Regions from separate parts of the Lottiidibacillus patelloidae genome, predicted to be linked through region 3. Evidence: predicted binding sites of a transcription regulator. Region 3 holds the regulator's gene; each other region holds the start of a gene.

Region 1 (5,816 bases), on a different contig from region 3:
TAGCTGTAAAAGCATTCCAAGAAATGAATAACCTTGAACCAACTGGTGATATTACAGTGGCAACAGCAGGAGTTCTTGAAGAAGAGATCATTGAACGCATTCGTAATCCGCAATACGATTATCAATTACAAGCAGCAATTCAACTTATTACAAAATAGAGGAAAAAAGCTAGTTATGTCGAAAACATCCATTGGGAGATCAATGGATGTTTTTTTCTATGGTCTAGTAAAAAAATAATAGTTATGTGGTAAAATAGTAGTAAATAGTCTGAAAGTCATAAAGTAGGTGAGAGCATGGAACTAGTAGCTGCGATAGCGAAAGCGATCGGATATGTGTTTATTAATCCAATTTTTTATCTTTTAGTAGTTGTATCCATTTATATGGGAATAAAACGAGTTAAAAAAGAACGAACGGAGTTTCAAACCCGTGTCTTTGATGTAGTTGAAGATCTGAAAACAGCATTCGGGTTTGGCATAATATTAAGTTTAGTATTTTCTGTTGTTGCATTATTTATCGGAATATCTTTTTCCTTCCAAGTGCTAGTCGTTTTAGCGGCAGTATACTTTGTCTTGTTATTGCCATGCAGACCTAGACTTTTATCACCTTCGCTCGTCTTAGGATTTGCGATTATGATGTTGATGATTCTACCACATGTTACAACTGGTATTAGTTTAATAGATAATATTTTTTCTTCGGTTCAAGCTAGAACATATGGACAACTTTTAGTATTACTCGCAATGTTACTAATTGCAGAAGCAATATTGATAATGAAAAGTGGTACAAAGAAAACGTCTCCTTTCCATTTACTAAGTAAACGTGGTAGGCTAATTGGTGCACATGAATCTAATAAACTATGGCTTTTTCCTTTAATCTTTTTCGTGCCGCAAAATAGTGGGATGTTCTCGCCAAATTGGTGGCCATCGTTAACAGTTGCAGGTGAAAGCTATACAATTATTATGTTTCCATTCATTATTGGCTTTTATCAATTAGTAAAAGGTAAATTACCTGAGCAAGCAATCTTTAACTCGGGCTTACGTGTGTTATTATTAGGTGTAGTTGTGTTAGTAGCAACAGCTATAAGTTATTATTATCCACTAATGATCCCAATTACTGTCGGTTTAGCGCTTGTATGCCGTGAAGGCCTTTACTTATATGAAAGATATGTAGACCAAAACAGGCCACATTTCTTTACTAACCGTAAAGAAGGTTTAATGGTATTAGGTGTGATTCCTCAATCTCCTGCTGCGAAAATGAATATTCGAGTTGGTGAGGCTATCCATAAAGTAAATGGGAGAAAGGTGACGAACGAAGATGACTTTTACGCAGCCTTGCAGATTAACTCAGCTTTCTGTAAATTAGAAGTATTGGACGACGCTGGTGAAATCCGTTTCGCTAATCGTGCACTTTTTGAAGGAGACCACCACGAATTAGGATTAATTTTTATTGATGAAAAATTCGAATTGAAATTAGAAGAAGTTGCTACATAAAAGGAGGGAGAATGAACTGGATACTTGGTTAATTGAATTGCTTTTTGCATTCGTTGCACCGTTCACTCTCGTCGCATTATTTACCCGAGTAACTTACAACAAATGGGTTGGCATACTTTTAGCATTAGGAATGATAATCTTTGTCTTGCGTGCCTTTGACAGAGATGTATATTTATTGCTAATAGGATTAGCTTCATTTTTTGTAGGGACAATTTATTCGTTTAAACTCGAGAAAAAATTTACGCGAAGATGGAAATAATAGTAATGGGGCTGGGATAGAAGTTTCATCCTCACATTAAAAAGCCGAGTCATTCAAATTGAATGATTTCGGCTTTTTATTATTCTTAAGGAATTATATAAATGCTTCGTCAAAATTCCTCGCTTTCCACTGGCACGTCCTCAGCCTCGTAAGAAAGCAAAGAACGCATTCTTGCGTGGTCTTCAGCTGTTGCTTTTCCCGCAGGAGTCTCGTTCCTTTCTCTCCAATCAACCAATGATATTTATATTTTATATTATGATTTAACAGAAGTTTTTCAGTGGCCTCGAGCTTTCCCGTAGAAGTCTCCGTATTTTGACTACGCAAAAAAATTCAATTTAAACACTCCGCAGTACCAATAAATCTTTTTAGTTTTCCTCAAGCATCTTTTTAGCTTTAAGAGTGCGAATTGTAAATAGTGCTAATAAATATGTAGTATAACTTGCCAAGATGACAAAACCAACGACTTCTAAATTAAACAGTTTAAGTAATAATGAGAACCATGTAACAGCATATAAAACACCGAGCATTTTCCGCATTTCTTGGTTAGCAAAATGTGATGTCGTTTTTGCTCCTAATTGGCCACCAATTAATGCACCGATAATTAAAAACAAACCTAATAATAAATCGATTTCTACATGCATGATGTACGAGGAAAAGCCTGCAGTAACAAATAAAAAGATACATACAGCACTAGTACCGACTGCTTGTTTTGCTGGAAAGTTAGCTAAGCTTACTAACAGTGGTACGATGATAAAGCCACCACCAACTCCTAAACTTGACGATAAAAATCCACCGACTAGACCAACAATGATTAGCAGGGGCATAGAAAAAGTATCCTCTTTATTCAGTCTGCCCTCATTCTTTTTCCCAGGACGAATCATCGAAATGGCAAAGTATAATAAGATGACGAGATAAAGTGTAGATAAAACAGTATCTCCTATACCAATCTTTTCAAAATACATGACAAGTGGTCTTGCTAATTGCGTTCCGACAATTCCGCTTAAGCCAATTGGAATGGCAGCTTTCCAAATGATGTTGTTTAATTTTAGGTGTCCCCAGACAGATGAGATCGATGTCCCGATAGAAAATAATAAACCAGTCGTAATTGCCTCAACTGGAGATATCCCAAGCAATAATAAGACTGGTGTAAGTAAAATACCTCCACCGAGACCGAAAAAACCACCTAGTACACCGATGGCAATTCCGATCGGTAAAAATAATAGTAAAGCCAGCAAATGAAAGCCTCTCTTCTTTAAATTGATATTCTAATGTTTAGTTTACAAGAAACGTAGAAAAAATGAAAATGTAATTCAAAATGAAGTACGAATGTTTGTTCGTTTATTATGTAGTTGTGATATAATTTTAATAATTAATACAGAGCGTAAAGGAGACATGTTCATGGAAAAGTTCGAGCTGAAATCGAACTACAAACCAGAAGGAGACCAACCTAGAGCAATACAAGAGCTTGTTGCTGGACTTAAAGCAGGTAAAGAACACCAAACTTTGCTAGGTGCAACGGGAACTGGTAAAACATTTACCATTTCAAATGTAATAAAAGAAGTAAATAAACCTACATTAGTTATTGCCCATAATAAAACATTAGCCGGACAATTATATAGTGAGTTTAAAGATTTTTTTCCGGATAATGCTGTTGAGTATTTTGTTAGTTATTATGATTACTATCAACCGGAAGCTTACGTACCATCGTCGGATACGTTTATTGAGAAAGATTCAAGTGTAAACGATGAAATTGATAAACTTCGACACTCAGCTACATCTGCGTTATTTGAAAGAAGAGATGTCATTGTTGTAGCAAGTGTATCTTGCATATACGGTTTAGGGTCACCAGAAGAATATCGTGAATTAGTTGTTTCACTAAGAGTTGGCATGGAAAAAGAACGAGACGAATTGTTACGAGATTTAGTTGATATACAATATACGAGAAATGATATTGAGTTTCAACGTGGAACGTTCCGTGTACGCGGCGATGTTGTCGAACTTTTCCCAGCATCACGAGATGAAAAATGTATTCGTATTGAATTTTTCGGTGATGAAATTGACCGAATTACGGAAGTTAATGCATTAACAGGAGAAGTTTATGGAGAGCGTCAACACATAGCTGTTTTCCCAGCATCTCACTTCGTAACCCGTGAAGAAAAGCTTAAATTGGCAATTAAAAATATAGAAGTAGAGCTTGAAGAACGCCTAAAGGAACTGCGAGATAATGATAAGTTACTCGAGGCCCAACGCTTGGAACAACGTACTCGCTATGATATTGAAATGATGCATGAAATGGGCTTCTGTTCCGGAATCGAAAACTATTCTCGTCATTTAACATTGCGGCCAGCAGGATCTACGCCATATACATTGCTCGATTTCTTTCCAGAAGATTTTTTAATGGTTGTTGATGAATCACACGTTACCGTGCCACAAGTACGTGCCATGTTTAATGGAGACCAAGCGAGAAAGCAAGTGTTAGTTGACCACGGCTTCCGCTTACCTTCTGCGCTTGATAATCGCCCATTGAGATTTGAGGAATTTGAAGAAAAAATTAATCAAATTGTATTTGTTTCCGCTACACCAGGACCATATGAACATGAGAAAACACCAGAAGTAGTTGAGCAAATTATTCGTCCAACTGGTTTGTTAGATCCATTAATCGATGTCCGACCACTTGAAGGTCAGATTGATGATTTAATCGATGAGATTCACGATCGTATTGAGAAGAATGAGCGAGTTTTAGTTACGACACTTACGAAAAAGATGAGTGAAGACTTAACGGACTATTTAAAAGAAATTGGAATAAAGGTTCAATATTTACACTCAGAAATTAAAACGCTCGAACGGATTGAGATTATTCGTGATTTACGACTTGGGAAGTATGATGTGCTCGTCGGCATTAACTTACTCCGAGAAGGGTTAGATATACCAGAAGTATCTCTCGTAGCTATACTAGACGCTGATAAGGAAGGCTTCCTTCGATCAGAACGTTCGTTAATTCAAACGATAGGACGTGCAGCTCGAAATGAGAATGGTCGAGTTATTATGTATGCTGACCGGATCACGAAGTCGATGGAAATTGCCATCGGTGAAACGACGAGACGACGCGAAGTACAAGAGGCGTATAATAAAAAGCACGGGATAACACCAAAAACAATTAAGAAAGAAGTTAGAGATGTTATTCAAGCGACAATGGCTGCAGAGGATGAGGCAGCATATTCAGCGGAAAAGAAACCGAAAAAGCTGACGAAAAAAGAACGAGAAAAAATGATTGTCAATATAGAAAAAGAAATGAAGGAAGCTGCTCGCGAGTTAAACTTCGAGAAAGCTGCGGAATTAAGAGATCTTTTATTAGAGTTGAAAGCGGAAGGGTGACATAGAGAATGGGAACAGAAAGCATAGTCATTAAAGGGGCGAGAGCGCATAATTTAAAGGATATTGATGTAACAATCCCTCGTGACCAATTAGTAGTTATTACCGGTTTATCTGGTTCTGGGAAATCTTCGTTAGCATTTGATACGATATATGCCGAAGGGCAGCGTCGTTATGTGGAATCATTATCAGCCTATGCACGTCAGTTTTTAGGGCAAATGGACAAGCCAGATGTTGACTCAATTGAAGGGCTATCTCCAGCAATTTCAATTGACCAAAAAACAACGAGTCGAAATCCTCGATCTACGGTAGGAACGGTTACGGAAATATATGATTATTTACGTTTGTTATATGCCCGTATTGGACGTCCAGTTTGTCCAAAGCATGGGATCGAAATTTCATCACAATCAATCGAGCAAATGGTTGATCGTATATTAAAATATCCTGAAAGAACGAAGCTTCAAGTATTAGCCCCGATTGTATCTGGGCGTAAAGGTGAACATACGAAAACGTTAGAGGACATGAAGAAGCAAGGTTACGTTCGAATTCGTGTGAATGGTGAAATGCGAGAAGTATCCGAAGAGATTACGTTAGAAAAAAATAAAAAGCATTCCATTGAAGTTGTCATTGACCGCATTGTTATAAAAGACGGAATTCGTTCAAGGTTATCTGACTCAGTTGAAACTGCTTTAAGACTT
Region 2 (5,816 bases), on a different contig from region 3:
GCAAATTAAAGCGTTAAAACGAGGTGTACAGATCGTTATCGGTACGCCTGGGCGTGTGTTGGACCACTTGCGTAGAAAAACGTTAAAGTTAGACAAAATCCATACATTTATTTTAGATGAAGCTGATGAAATGCTTAACATGGGTTTTATTAGTGATATTGAAGAAATTATTGGGCAAGCAAATAATGACAGACAAACGTTATTGTTTTCTGCTACTATGCCACATGAAATTAAGCGTTTAGCTAGAAATTATATGAAGAGCCCAAGAATTGTTTCTGCAACACCAAATAAAGTAACTGCAACTAAAGTTGATCAAGTATACTATCAAACATTTGATAAAAACAAAGTTGATACACTTTGCCGTATTTTAGATAGTAATGAAATAGACTTAGGAATCATCTTCTCTCGTACGAAAAAAGGTGTAGCGGAATTAACGGAAAGCTTGCAAGCTCGTGGTTACGTAACGGATGGATTGCACGGCGATTTAACTCAAATGCAACGTGATAAAGTAATGAATAAATTTCGCATGTGTAAAATTGATTTCTTAATCGCAACGGATGTTGCTGCACGTGGAATTGACGTAGAAAATGTTACACATGTTATTAACTATGATATTCCACAAGACCCTGAAAGTTATGTTCACCGAATCGGCAGAACTGGTCGTGCAGGAAGACAGGGAATTGCGATTACACTAGTAACACCTGCAGAAATGAAGCACTTACGATCGATTGAATCAGAGATTGGAATGCCACTTGAACAAGGTAAAGTGCCGACAATGAAAGAAGTAGTAATCAAAAGGTCTCAAGTGTGGAAAAAACAAATTATTGAGACAATTAATAAAGGGGAAGCAGATGATGCTTTCACACCTTTAATTAATGAGTTGTTGGAAAATCACGAGCCAAAAGACGTTCTTCATGCAATGATGAAATTGGCATTTTCTTATGATGGTATCGAAGAAGAGCCGATGGACTTTGGAGACACGGGTGGAAAACCTGGAATGGTACGTTTCTTCTTAAATGTAGGGCGAAGTGCAAACTTGCAGCCTAAAATGCTTGCGGAAGAAATTGCTAAATCAACAGGCATTTCAGCCCATACTGTAGGCAGAATTGATATGTTCGATAAGTTTACTTTCTTTGAAATTCCGAAAGAGCCAGCTCCTTTCGTTTACGAATCATTAAAACAGACGAGACTTAATGGCATGCGTATCTTTATCCAACCTGCGAAACCTCGAAATAGTTAATAATTAATCAAGGGCTTACCTTTTTGGAACAATTTTGTTCGCGAGGTAAGCCCTTGAATTTTGGAATTATTTATTTAAGTAAAGCATTCAACATTTTTCTGTTAGCATTAATTTTAATAAAAAATGAAGTTAATCCTAGAAGGATAAAGACAACTAAAAATCCAAATGGAATAGAATAAAGCTTATCGACTTGAAATCCCTTTTTATAAGTTAGTTCAAAATAGTATGCTTCATAGGGATCTTTCTCAATAATCAATCCAGATTTAGAATTGTTTTTGCTTGATGATAAGTCTCCATATTCAATTGCCGTCTCCCACTTGTCTTTGATTTCTTTTTTTGGAGTTGCAATGCTTGGAGTAGGATTAAAATATAAAGCAAAAGACTCTATTTCTTTTATTCCTTCTACCATCGAAAGGATTTGACTTTTTTTCTCATCTGAAAAATTACTATCTTCCATTATCTGTGACACATTCCTTGCTGCTTGATCTATTCTTTCAAAATTATTTTCAAAATTATTTTCAGTCCATATTAACCCGAGTAAAGTAGTTATACCTATAATAAGAGATAATATTGAGGCTTTGAATATATTCAAAATTAAATTATTATGTATTTTAAAAAGACTAAATAATCCTCTAGTTATTTGCTTTTTATCACCAAAACGTTCAAACGCAATATGAATCGCTTCCTGCTCTGATTTCCCTTCAGCTTGCAACTCTGCAATACTTTCCATTAAATGAACACGCATTTCTTCTTTTAAATCTGTAGCGTCTTTCTCATTTACATCAGCATATATATAATCTACGAATTCATTAACTTGTTTCATTAATGTTCTCTCCCATCTAAAAACGAATCAATAATATCTTTTACAAAAATCCATTCTAATCGCTTGGATTCTAATCCTTCTTTACCTAAAGGAGTTAATTTGTAGTATTTTCTTCTTCCTCCTGGCCCATTTTCATCGCCCCAATAAGAAGATATCCATTTATTCTTCTCCAAACGCTTTAACGATAAATATAGCGTTCCTTCTTTTAGTTCAAATTGTTCTTTGCTTTTTTCTCTTACGTATTTTGCAAGCTCATAACCATACATTTCTTTTTTATGTAATAGAGAAAGAATTAGCGTATCAATATGGCCTTTTAATACTTCTTTATTAACTTCCAAAATAAACACCTCCTGTTTTTCTTAATACATATCTTTTTAACATTTTAATGCTAATAATGAGTTTACTTACCGCCTCACCTGTAACAAAAGGCTTCATAATTAAAATAACTGGCTTTGAACATAAAAGTATAGAAATAAATAATGCTAACGCTGGAGAGGTAATTACCTTCCAACTTTCATAGGCGTAAAACCAACCGATGTTATACAAGAAGCCTATAATAGGCAAATGAAGAATGTATATATAGGCTGTTACTTGGCCAAAGTTAGTTAAACAATTTTGTTTTTTAGGTACCCAAGGTAGGTAGAAAACAACACCTAACAGCATGATTACATAGAAAAGAGCTCTCAAATAAATCCCTTCTAAATTTGAAAAATCTAAATTGCTATATGAAGTTTTGCCGAGCATAAGCCCTCTAGTTTCTAGCACAGAAAAATAACTAAGAATTGTAAAAGAAACAATGAGTGCAATTACAGACAGTAATTTTGCTTGTTTCTTTTTAAACCATTCCAAATGCACCTTTTCAGTATAAAAACCTATTAAAAAAATAGGAAAGAATACAAATGTTCTCGAAATACTAAAATAATGACCTGCATTTTCTACTAATCCTATTCCCACGCCAATAATAAGAGCGAAGATAATAGGTTTTTTTAATCTTGTAAAGATAAAGAGCAATAAATTCCAAGAGTAAACACTTAACAAAAACCATAAGCCAAAGCTAGGATTGAACCAGTTTATGGATAGGGTGGGATTAAAATTATAGATAAGTTGAAATATTAAATAAGGAAATAACAATTTAATTGTAATTTTTTCAATGAATCCTTCTTTATAAAACTTTTTTGAGAAGAAACCAGTTAGATAAATTAAAGCAGGCATTCTAAAAGATGCTAAAAAATTATTAATGAAATAAATAATTTCGTTATTATCTTTAAATGGACTTATTAAATGCCCAATAACAACTAATACAACTAAAATGAATCTAGCATTATCGATATATGGATCACGATTTACTTTCACTTAAATATCCCCTTTTCATTATAATTTTAAAATACCTAATAAAGCAAGGTAATAGGTTAAAAAAATTTGATCAGATAGCATAAATAATAATTCATCTAATGTTCTTTAAGGTAGATTAGATATGTTTTATTTGGAATTTAATACACCTTATGTCACTGGAAGTAATATATAACATAATACCTAATAATGCAATGTATTAATTTATTTATTATTATGAAAGAGGTGAGAAAATCTCTTTTAATAAAAAATTCAGGATAACATTTGTTTAATGAAATGATGGCTGGGGTATAAGTTATAAAGATGTACATTTTTTTAACATTAAATGATTTTACTAAATTTGGATTACAAAAAACCGAATAAATGTTCGTAAAAACTGTTGTCAAACGAACAAAAAAAAGATATGATGTGTATAGTTAGTAATCATTCAAGGGGGAATTAATGTGAGCGACCGTAAAGCGGCTTTAGATATGGCCTTAAGACAAATTGAAAAACAATTTGGTAAAGGTTCAATTATGAAATTAGGAGAACAAACTGAATCACGTATTTCAACGATTCCTAGTGGATCTTTAGCATTAGATGTAGCGTTAGGTGTTGGTGGTTATCCACGCGGACGTATTATAGAGATTTATGGACCAGAATCATCTGGTAAAACAACAGTTGCACTTCACGCAATTGCAGAAGTTCAAAGAAATGGTGGACAAGCCGCTTTTATTGATGCTGAGCATGCACTTGACCCTGATTATGCGCAAAAATTAGGTGTTGATATTGACGAATTATTATTATCACAACCTGATACTGGTGAACAAGCTTTAGAAATTGCTGAAGCATTAGTACGTAGTGGTGCAGTTGATATCATCGTAGTTGACTCAGTAGCTGCATTAGTACCAAAAGCTGAAATTGAAGGAGAAATGGGAGACGCGCACGTAGGTTTACAAGCACGTCTAATGTCTCAAGCACTTCGAAAACTTTCTGGTGCAATCAATAAATCGAAAACTATCTCAATCTTTATTAACCAAATTCGTGAAAAAGTTGGAGTTATGTTCGGAAACCCTGAAACAACTCCAGGTGGACGTGCATTAAAGTTCTACTCATCAGTTCGATTAGAAGTTCGTCGTGCGGAAACTTTAAAGCAAGGAAACGACATGGTTGGTAATAAAACGAGAATTAAAGTAGTTAAAAATAAAGTTGCTCCTCCATTTAAACAAGCAGAAGTTGATATTATGTACGGAGAAGGAATTTCAAAGTACGGTGAATTAATAGATATTGGTGCGGACTTAGATATTGTTCAAAAAAGTGGTGCTTGGTATTCATATAATAGCGAACGCTTAGGACAAGGTCGTGAAAACGCTAAGCAATTCTTAAAGGAAAATCCTGAGATTGCTAGTGAAATTAAGCACCAAATCCGTGAACATTATGGTTTGAATGGTGTTGCTGAAGAACCAATGGCTTCATTAGTAGAAGACGAATAAAAAATTTAATTTAGGCTAGTTATCCATATAACGTTTTGGGTAATTAGCCTTTTTCTATGAAAAATATGTTTCATAGTACAGTAGATAGGATAAAATAACTAATAATTACTATTTTATGAAAAATAATATTTTAAAATATTAAATGTGTGAAAAGCTGATTAAAGCTATACAAATCTTTGAAAATCTCTGAAAATAAACTAAAAATAAGTAGATTATTTCTAATTGTGAATTGGCAAGGCTTGACAACGTTTTTTGACACATTTAAAATTAAATTGTATATTTTTTTATTTTTTAATATTATCATCTGTTTTGTATGTCGAAATCACTAACTAAAAATGAGAAATGTTGAAAATGAATGACGACAATCTTTTTAACGATGTACATCAAGAAAGCAAGAGGAGGTGGAAGAGTTGGAGAACACTATTGTACTCATCTCCCTATTGCTTATCTCTGCAATCGTTGGAGCTGTTGTCGGCTATCTTATTAGGAAATCAATTGCAGAAGCGAAAATTTCCAGTGCAGAGCGATATGCGACTCAAATTGTTGAGGATAGTAAACGTGATGCTGAAGCTTTGAAAAAAGAGGCGCTTCTCGAAGCGAAGGATGAAACTTTTAAAATTCGTAGCGAAGCTGATAAAGAAGTAAAAGAAAGACGAAGCGAACTTCAAAAACAAGAAAATCGTTTGTTGTTGAAGGAAGAAGGCCTTGATCGAAAAAGTGAAACACTAGATAAAAAGGAGCTAATGCTAGATAAGAAAGAAGATACGCTGGCTAAAAAGCAACAGCAGGTTGAAGAGACTGAAAGCAAAGTGGAGCAAGTTTTACAAAAGCAACAAGCGGAATTAGCTCGAATTTCGGGATTAACTCGAGAAGAAGCAAAACAAATCATCATTAACGAGCTTGAAAAAGAAATTGCTCATGATACGGCAGT
Region 3 (5,816 bases):
CTGGTTATGAAGATGACGTTATCATGGCTGCGGGGACATTTATCCAAGGCGCGAGCTTAGAGCTTACTGCAGATGGTCCAATTCGTCCTCCTTATTTAGCATTTGTGCAAGGTGGATTAACTTATGAACATGTGAAAATCGCTATTGTTACTGCACTGCAGCATCTTGTGAAAAAAGAATTAATAACATTATAAAGGAGGGACTTGCTCTGAAGAGTGAAGTGAAATTAGTAAAACCTTCTATAGAATATAAAGATAGTTATTTAGCTTTTTATAACGAATGGATTGAAAGTGGAGAAGATATTGTACCGTGGGTTGTTGAAAGAAATCCTACGAACTTTGAGGATATGCTACTATGGTTATCCGAATCTGAAGTTGAAGATAACTTACCTGAAAATTATGTTCCTCACTCTACCTATTGGTTAATTAATGAAGAAAAGAAGGTTGTTGCAGCAGTGAACATTCGCCACCGACTAAATGAAAGGTTGCGGATTGCCGGAGGCCACATCGGCTATGGTGTTTGTCCTTCTCAACGTAGAAAAGGTTATGCAACGAGATTATTAAACTTAGCATTGCAAAAAACGAAAGAACTTTCTATAGAAGAAGTTCTAGTATGTTGTGATAAAGAAAACATTGCATCAGAACGGACGATCATTAACAATGGTGGAAAATTCAAAAATGAAATCGTCGAACCTAATGGAAATGTTGTAAGACGGTTTTGGATAAAAAGCTAATATAGCGAGTGAGAGGTAATTTAACCTTTCACTCGTGTTTTTTTATAACGAAGAAAATGTATTTTGAAATAATTCCCTAAAATTGTAAGTAGTTTTTATTAAAATGTAGCAAAGAAAATTTTTAAATTCTGTACTAATTACAAGGAGTGTTAATAATATATGAATGGTAAGTTGTGTATTAGTTTAAAGTTCATGATAAAAGCTTTTCTCTCTTGTAATTGACCTATATTTTGCTCTTAGCTTTAACTGCTATGCTCTTACTAATTTCTGTTTATACAGGAGGAAGATCGATATGATGAGAAAGAAATTAATTTCTGCATTGATTGTGCTAGCATTAGCTTTTTCGTTTATTGCTAGTACAACAAGTACTGCAAATGGGAATGGGAAGGGTAGTGGAAACGGAAATCTAGATCCTTTTTCAATGCAGGTGATTGCACTGGCAGGAGAAGTTGGAACAGATGTTTATATTAAAGTATCAAATGAATTAGAAGGTTATGAGTTACCAAATGAACTAAAAAAAGTGCAACTGAAGTATATCGTAAATGGGGAAACAATTACTCATAATGTAAAAGGTATTGCGCTTTCGAATGGGCTTTATGAAGTAGCGTCATTGACAGACTTATTTGCTTATGAAGAATTGCATGCAAAGATTCATATTGATGATGACCAAACAGGAGTTAAAAAAGTATTAAAAGGTTCTACAACAGTGTTATTACGTCCCGACGTTGAAGTTGGGGAAATTGAAGTACCTGAAGGAATAAAAGCTGGTGAAACGTTTAATATTAGTTTCCAAGTATCGGAGATTAATGGTGATATAGGTGGTTCAACATTAGTTTCAGTTATGCATGGTGAGAATCTTCTTTATTCAACGATAGTTCAAGTCCCTAAAGGTGAGGGTGTAAATGTAACAATTCCTTTAACATTTGGTGATCCCGGTATGTATGATTTAACAGTAACTGCATCTGATTTGTATAATGAAGATTTAGCTGTAAATATTGCTGATTATGATACTACAAACAATATTAATACTAAAACAATAGAAGTGTTATCAAGTACTGAGCCAATCTTTTTTAAAGCTATGTACTCCTATATAGAAATGGATTATGTAGCTCATGATCATTCTGACTATATCCAAGAGTTTTTTTATATAAAATTTTATGATAATGCATCTAGTTTTGATGGAGGAGATGCATTTGATTTAACTAGAGGATCATTACAAGTGAAAGTTGAAGCGGATACTGGATTCTCCAAAGAGTGGCAATTTGATTTGAGTGAACTTGCAGCGTTTGCACAAGAAACAGGAGCATCACACTATGTAGTAGATAATAACTATGTGTGGAATAAAATCTACTATTTTGAAGATTATAATGATATTAATACAGGTGAGTGGATACAACAACGATATATATATAATAATTTTTTTACATTTTATGGAGAAGAAAGTAGTGTCCATTTTCAATATTGGGTAGATGATTTAGATACTGCGGATTCTATTTATATAGAAGCAAAACTAACGAACGAGAATGGCGATACATGGTCAATTGCAAAAGATATTATATTAGATGCAACTGAAACGTATTATTTTGAAGGATACCATTATTTGGGGTATTATTATTACAAAGCTAAATGGTATAAAGTAACTGGACTGACGTTATAAGTATGTGTGGCCTGTTAAATATTAACAGGTCATTTTTATATTAGTAAGATATATTCGTTCATATTTAGCATTTCTCATGGTTAAACACAATTAAAAATATGAAAAAATACCTATTTTTAAAATTCATGTTAGAAAAGCTAACATTTGTTTGACATTTTTTATAACATGGCATAGAATGGAAATATGTAAAGGAGGTTATGTTAATGAGTAGTACACGTCGTGATATGCCGTTATTCCCCATGGGGATTGTAATGCAGTTAACAGAATTGACAGCCCGGCAAATTCGTTATTATGAAGAGCATAACTTAATTCAACCAGCTAGAACTGATGGGAACCGTCGCCTATTTTCTTTCAATGATGTCGACAAGTTGTTAGAAATAAAAGAGCTCCTTGATCAAGGGCTAAACATGGCAGGAATTACTAAGGTGTTTAATATGAAGGAAACTGAGGCACAATTAGTGCAGCAAAAGCTTTCTGATAAGACTCCTAGTGAAAAAGATCTCCACGATATATTGAAGAAGCAGCTTCCACAAGCAGGACGCTTTGGAAAGACTTCTTTAATACAAGGGGAGTTATCAAGGTTCTTCCATTAAACATGTTGTTTAAGTGTAATTAAATATAAGAAAATTTAAAGGAGAGATTACAGTGTCAAAGTATTCAAGAGAAGATATTTTAAAAAGTGTAAAAGAGGATAACGTTCGTTTTATTCGCCTTCAATTTACAGATTTATTAGGAACAATTAAAAATGTGGAAGTTCCTGTATCGCAAATTGAAAAAGCATTAGACAATAAAATGACATTTGACGGATCATCTATCGAAGGTTTCGTAAGAATTGAAGAGTCAGATATGTTATTATATCCAGATTTAGATACTTGGGTAGTATTCCCTTGGACATCAGAAAAAGGTAAAGTTGCTCGTTTAATCTGTGATGTTTACATGCCAGATGGAACTCCATTTGCTGGTGACCCTCGTGCAATCTTAAAGAAAATGTTAAAAGAAGCGAATGATTTAGGATTTAACAGCTTTAACATTGGACCAGAGCCAGAGTTTTTCTTATTTAAAAATGATGAAAAAGGTGAACCTACGTTAGAGTTAAATGATAAAGGTGGATATTTTGACCTTGCTCCAACAGATTTAGGGGAAAATTGCCGCCGTGATATCGTACTTGAGCTTGAAGATATGGGCTTTGAAATTGAAGCTTCTCACCATGAAGTTGCTCCAGGGCAACATGAAATTGACTTCAAATATGCAGATGTTGTAAAAGCTTGTGATGATATTCAAACGTTTAAATTAGTAGTTAAAACGATTGCTCGTCAACATGGATTACATGCAACGTTCATGCCAAAACCATTATTCGGTGTAAATGGATCAGGAATGCATGCTAACATGTCTCTATTTAAAGATGGCGAAAATGCATTTTACGATGAAAAATCAAAAGATGGTTTAAGTGAAACAGCAATGAACTTTATTGCCGGAATCATTAAACATGCTAGAGGGTTTACAGCTATTGCAAATCCAACAGTTAACTCTTATAAGCGTTTAGTACCAGGATACGAAGCACCTTGCTATGTTGCATGGTCAATGCAAAACCGTAGTCCACTAATCCGTATTCCTGCAGCACGTGGTATGAGTACTCGTGTTGAGGTTAGAAGTGTAGACCCTTCTGCTAACCCATACTTAGCAATGGCGGCACTTTTAGCAGCTGGACTTGATGGTATTAAAAATAAAATGACTCCTCCAGCGCCAGTTGATCGTAACATCTATGTTATGAATAAGAAAGAGCGTATGGATGCAGGAATCCTTGACTTACCAGCGACTTTAAAAGATGCTTTAGATCGTTTCCTAGAAGACGAAGTAATAACTAAAGCGTTAGGTGATCACGCTGTTGAACACTTTATTGAAGCAAAAGAAATTGAGTGGGATATGTTCCGTACACAAGTTCACCCTTGGGAGAGAGAGCAATATCTTACAACTTACTAAAAAATTAATCCACCACTTATATAAGTGGTGGATTTTCTTATTTATTAGAACAAAAAATACCTTGACCCAAGCGCTGGATCAAGGCTAGGCTAGTTTAATGGACAGTTCTAAATACTCCAATAACTTTTCCTAAAATGGTTACATGCTTTAATAGAATAGGCTCAAGCGCCTCATTTTCCGGTTGTAAGCGGAAGTGATCTTTTTCTTTGTAAAAGCGTTTAACAGTAGCCTCGTCTTCCTCGGTCATCGCAACAACAATTTCTCCGTTCAAAGCTGTACTTTGACTGCGAACGATTACTTTATCCCCATCAAATATACCAGCATCTATCATACTATCACCTTGAACAACGAGAATGAAAACTTTATCATTCCCAACTAGTGAATCTGGTAAGGGGAAATACTCATCGACATTTTCAATTGCGGTGATTGGTTGCCCAGCAGTTACTTTACCTATGATAGGAACACTTACTGTCCCAGCAGCTTCCTGTCTTGCTGAAAATTGATCTTCTTCCCCTAAAATCTCAATTGCACGAGGTTTTGTTGGGTCTCTACGAATATATCCCTTTTTCTCCAGACGTGAAAGGTGTCCATGGACTGTTGAACTTGAAGCAAGTCCTACAGCTTCACCTATTTCTCGTACACTTGGCGGATATCCACGTTTGCTTACTTCATCTTTTATGTACTCTAGTATTTCTTGTTGTCGCTTTGAGAGTTTCGTCATATTCCACCTCGGAAATTCTGTAATTTTCTAAATTATAGCATGCGTATTTTTAAAATACAAACATAAGTTCGTTTTTCTTGTTGACAAGAACAGTTGTTCGTATTAATATATATTTAAAGAGCGAACATACATTCTGTACGAGGTGAATATATATGGAAAACACAGTAAAAGAAAATGAATATGAAAAACCAGCATACTCTTATCCAATTTTACTAATAGTTACAGTATTATTAATTATGTTTTCAAGCGTCGATCGTTCTGAAACAGTAACAAATAGTGAAAAGGTTACACCTAACAATTCAATCTCTTCAAATGAGAGCATAAATTACGATACTTCTTCTGTTTATTTTGTTAAAGCGGAGAGAAATTAAACAAATATGAAAGCGATTATCTATTGTAGAGTTAGTACTAACAAAGAGGAACAAACTACATCAATACATAGACAAGAACTTGAACTGAGAAAACTTGCTGAAAACTATAACTTTGAAGTTGTAAAAGTTATTTCCGAACGTGCTAGTGGTTATGAAGTAGATCGAGATGGAATTTACGAATGTTTACAACTGTTTAAAGAAGAACAAGCGGATACATTACTTATACAAGATGAAACTAGACTTGGAAGAGGTAATGCAAAAATTGCAATTCTCCACGTTTTAAATAAATATAAAGTTTCAATATATACTGTTACGAGTAATGACGGTCTTATGCTTTCCGAAGCTGATTCAATG

What was found. The regulator LexA, encoded in region 3, represses DNA repair genes until DNA is damaged. The targets are predictions, from matches to a motif close to CGAACATATGTTCG.
Region 1: uvrB (excinuclease ABC subunit UvrB) is a predicted target of LexA. The motif match lies at 3,070-3,083, and genes of this name have one in related genera.
Region 2: recA (recombinase RecA) is a predicted target of LexA. The motif match lies at 3,770-3,783, and genes of this name have one in related genera.

Annotation. Positions count from the first base shown of each region.
Region 1 covers NZ_NPIA01000006.1:206,726-212,541, forward strand. Annotated here, with positions in the region: gene CIB95_RS12210 (S41 family peptidase) at 1-158, shown strand, start outside; gene CIB95_RS12215 (PDZ domain-containing protein) at 294-1,487, shown strand; gene CIB95_RS16625 (DUF2198 family protein) at 1,525-1,746, shown strand; gene CIB95_RS12225 (sulfite exporter TauE/SafE family protein) at 2,112-2,981, opposite strand; gene uvrB (excinuclease ABC subunit UvrB) at 3,145-5,121, shown strand; gene uvrA (excinuclease ABC subunit UvrA) at 5,130-5,816, shown strand, end outside.
Region 2 covers NZ_NPIA01000001.1:635,427-641,242, forward strand. Annotated here, with positions in the region: gene CIB95_RS03475 (DEAD/DEAH box helicase) at 1-1,240, shown strand, start outside; gene CIB95_RS03480 (permease prefix domain 1-containing protein) at 1,311-2,063, opposite strand; gene CIB95_RS03485 (PadR family transcriptional regulator) at 2,063-2,401, opposite strand; gene CIB95_RS03490 (acyltransferase family protein) at 2,391-3,416, opposite strand; gene recA (recombinase RecA) at 3,857-4,885, shown strand; gene rny (ribonuclease Y) at 5,296-5,816, shown strand, end outside.
Region 3 covers NZ_NPIA01000002.1:23,562-29,377, reverse strand. Annotated here, with positions in the region: gene CIB95_RS04070 (methionine gamma-lyase family protein) at 1-194, shown strand, start outside; gene CIB95_RS04065 (GNAT family N-acetyltransferase) at 209-733, shown strand; gene CIB95_RS04060 (hypothetical protein) at 1,026-2,390, shown strand; gene CIB95_RS04055 (MerR family transcriptional regulator) at 2,594-2,983, shown strand; gene glnA (type I glutamate--ammonia ligase) at 3,036-4,370, shown strand; gene lexA (transcriptional repressor LexA) at 4,465-5,091, opposite strand; gene CIB95_RS04040 (hypothetical protein) at 5,244-5,462, shown strand; gene CIB95_RS04035 (YneB family resolvase-like protein) at 5,469-5,816, shown strand, end outside.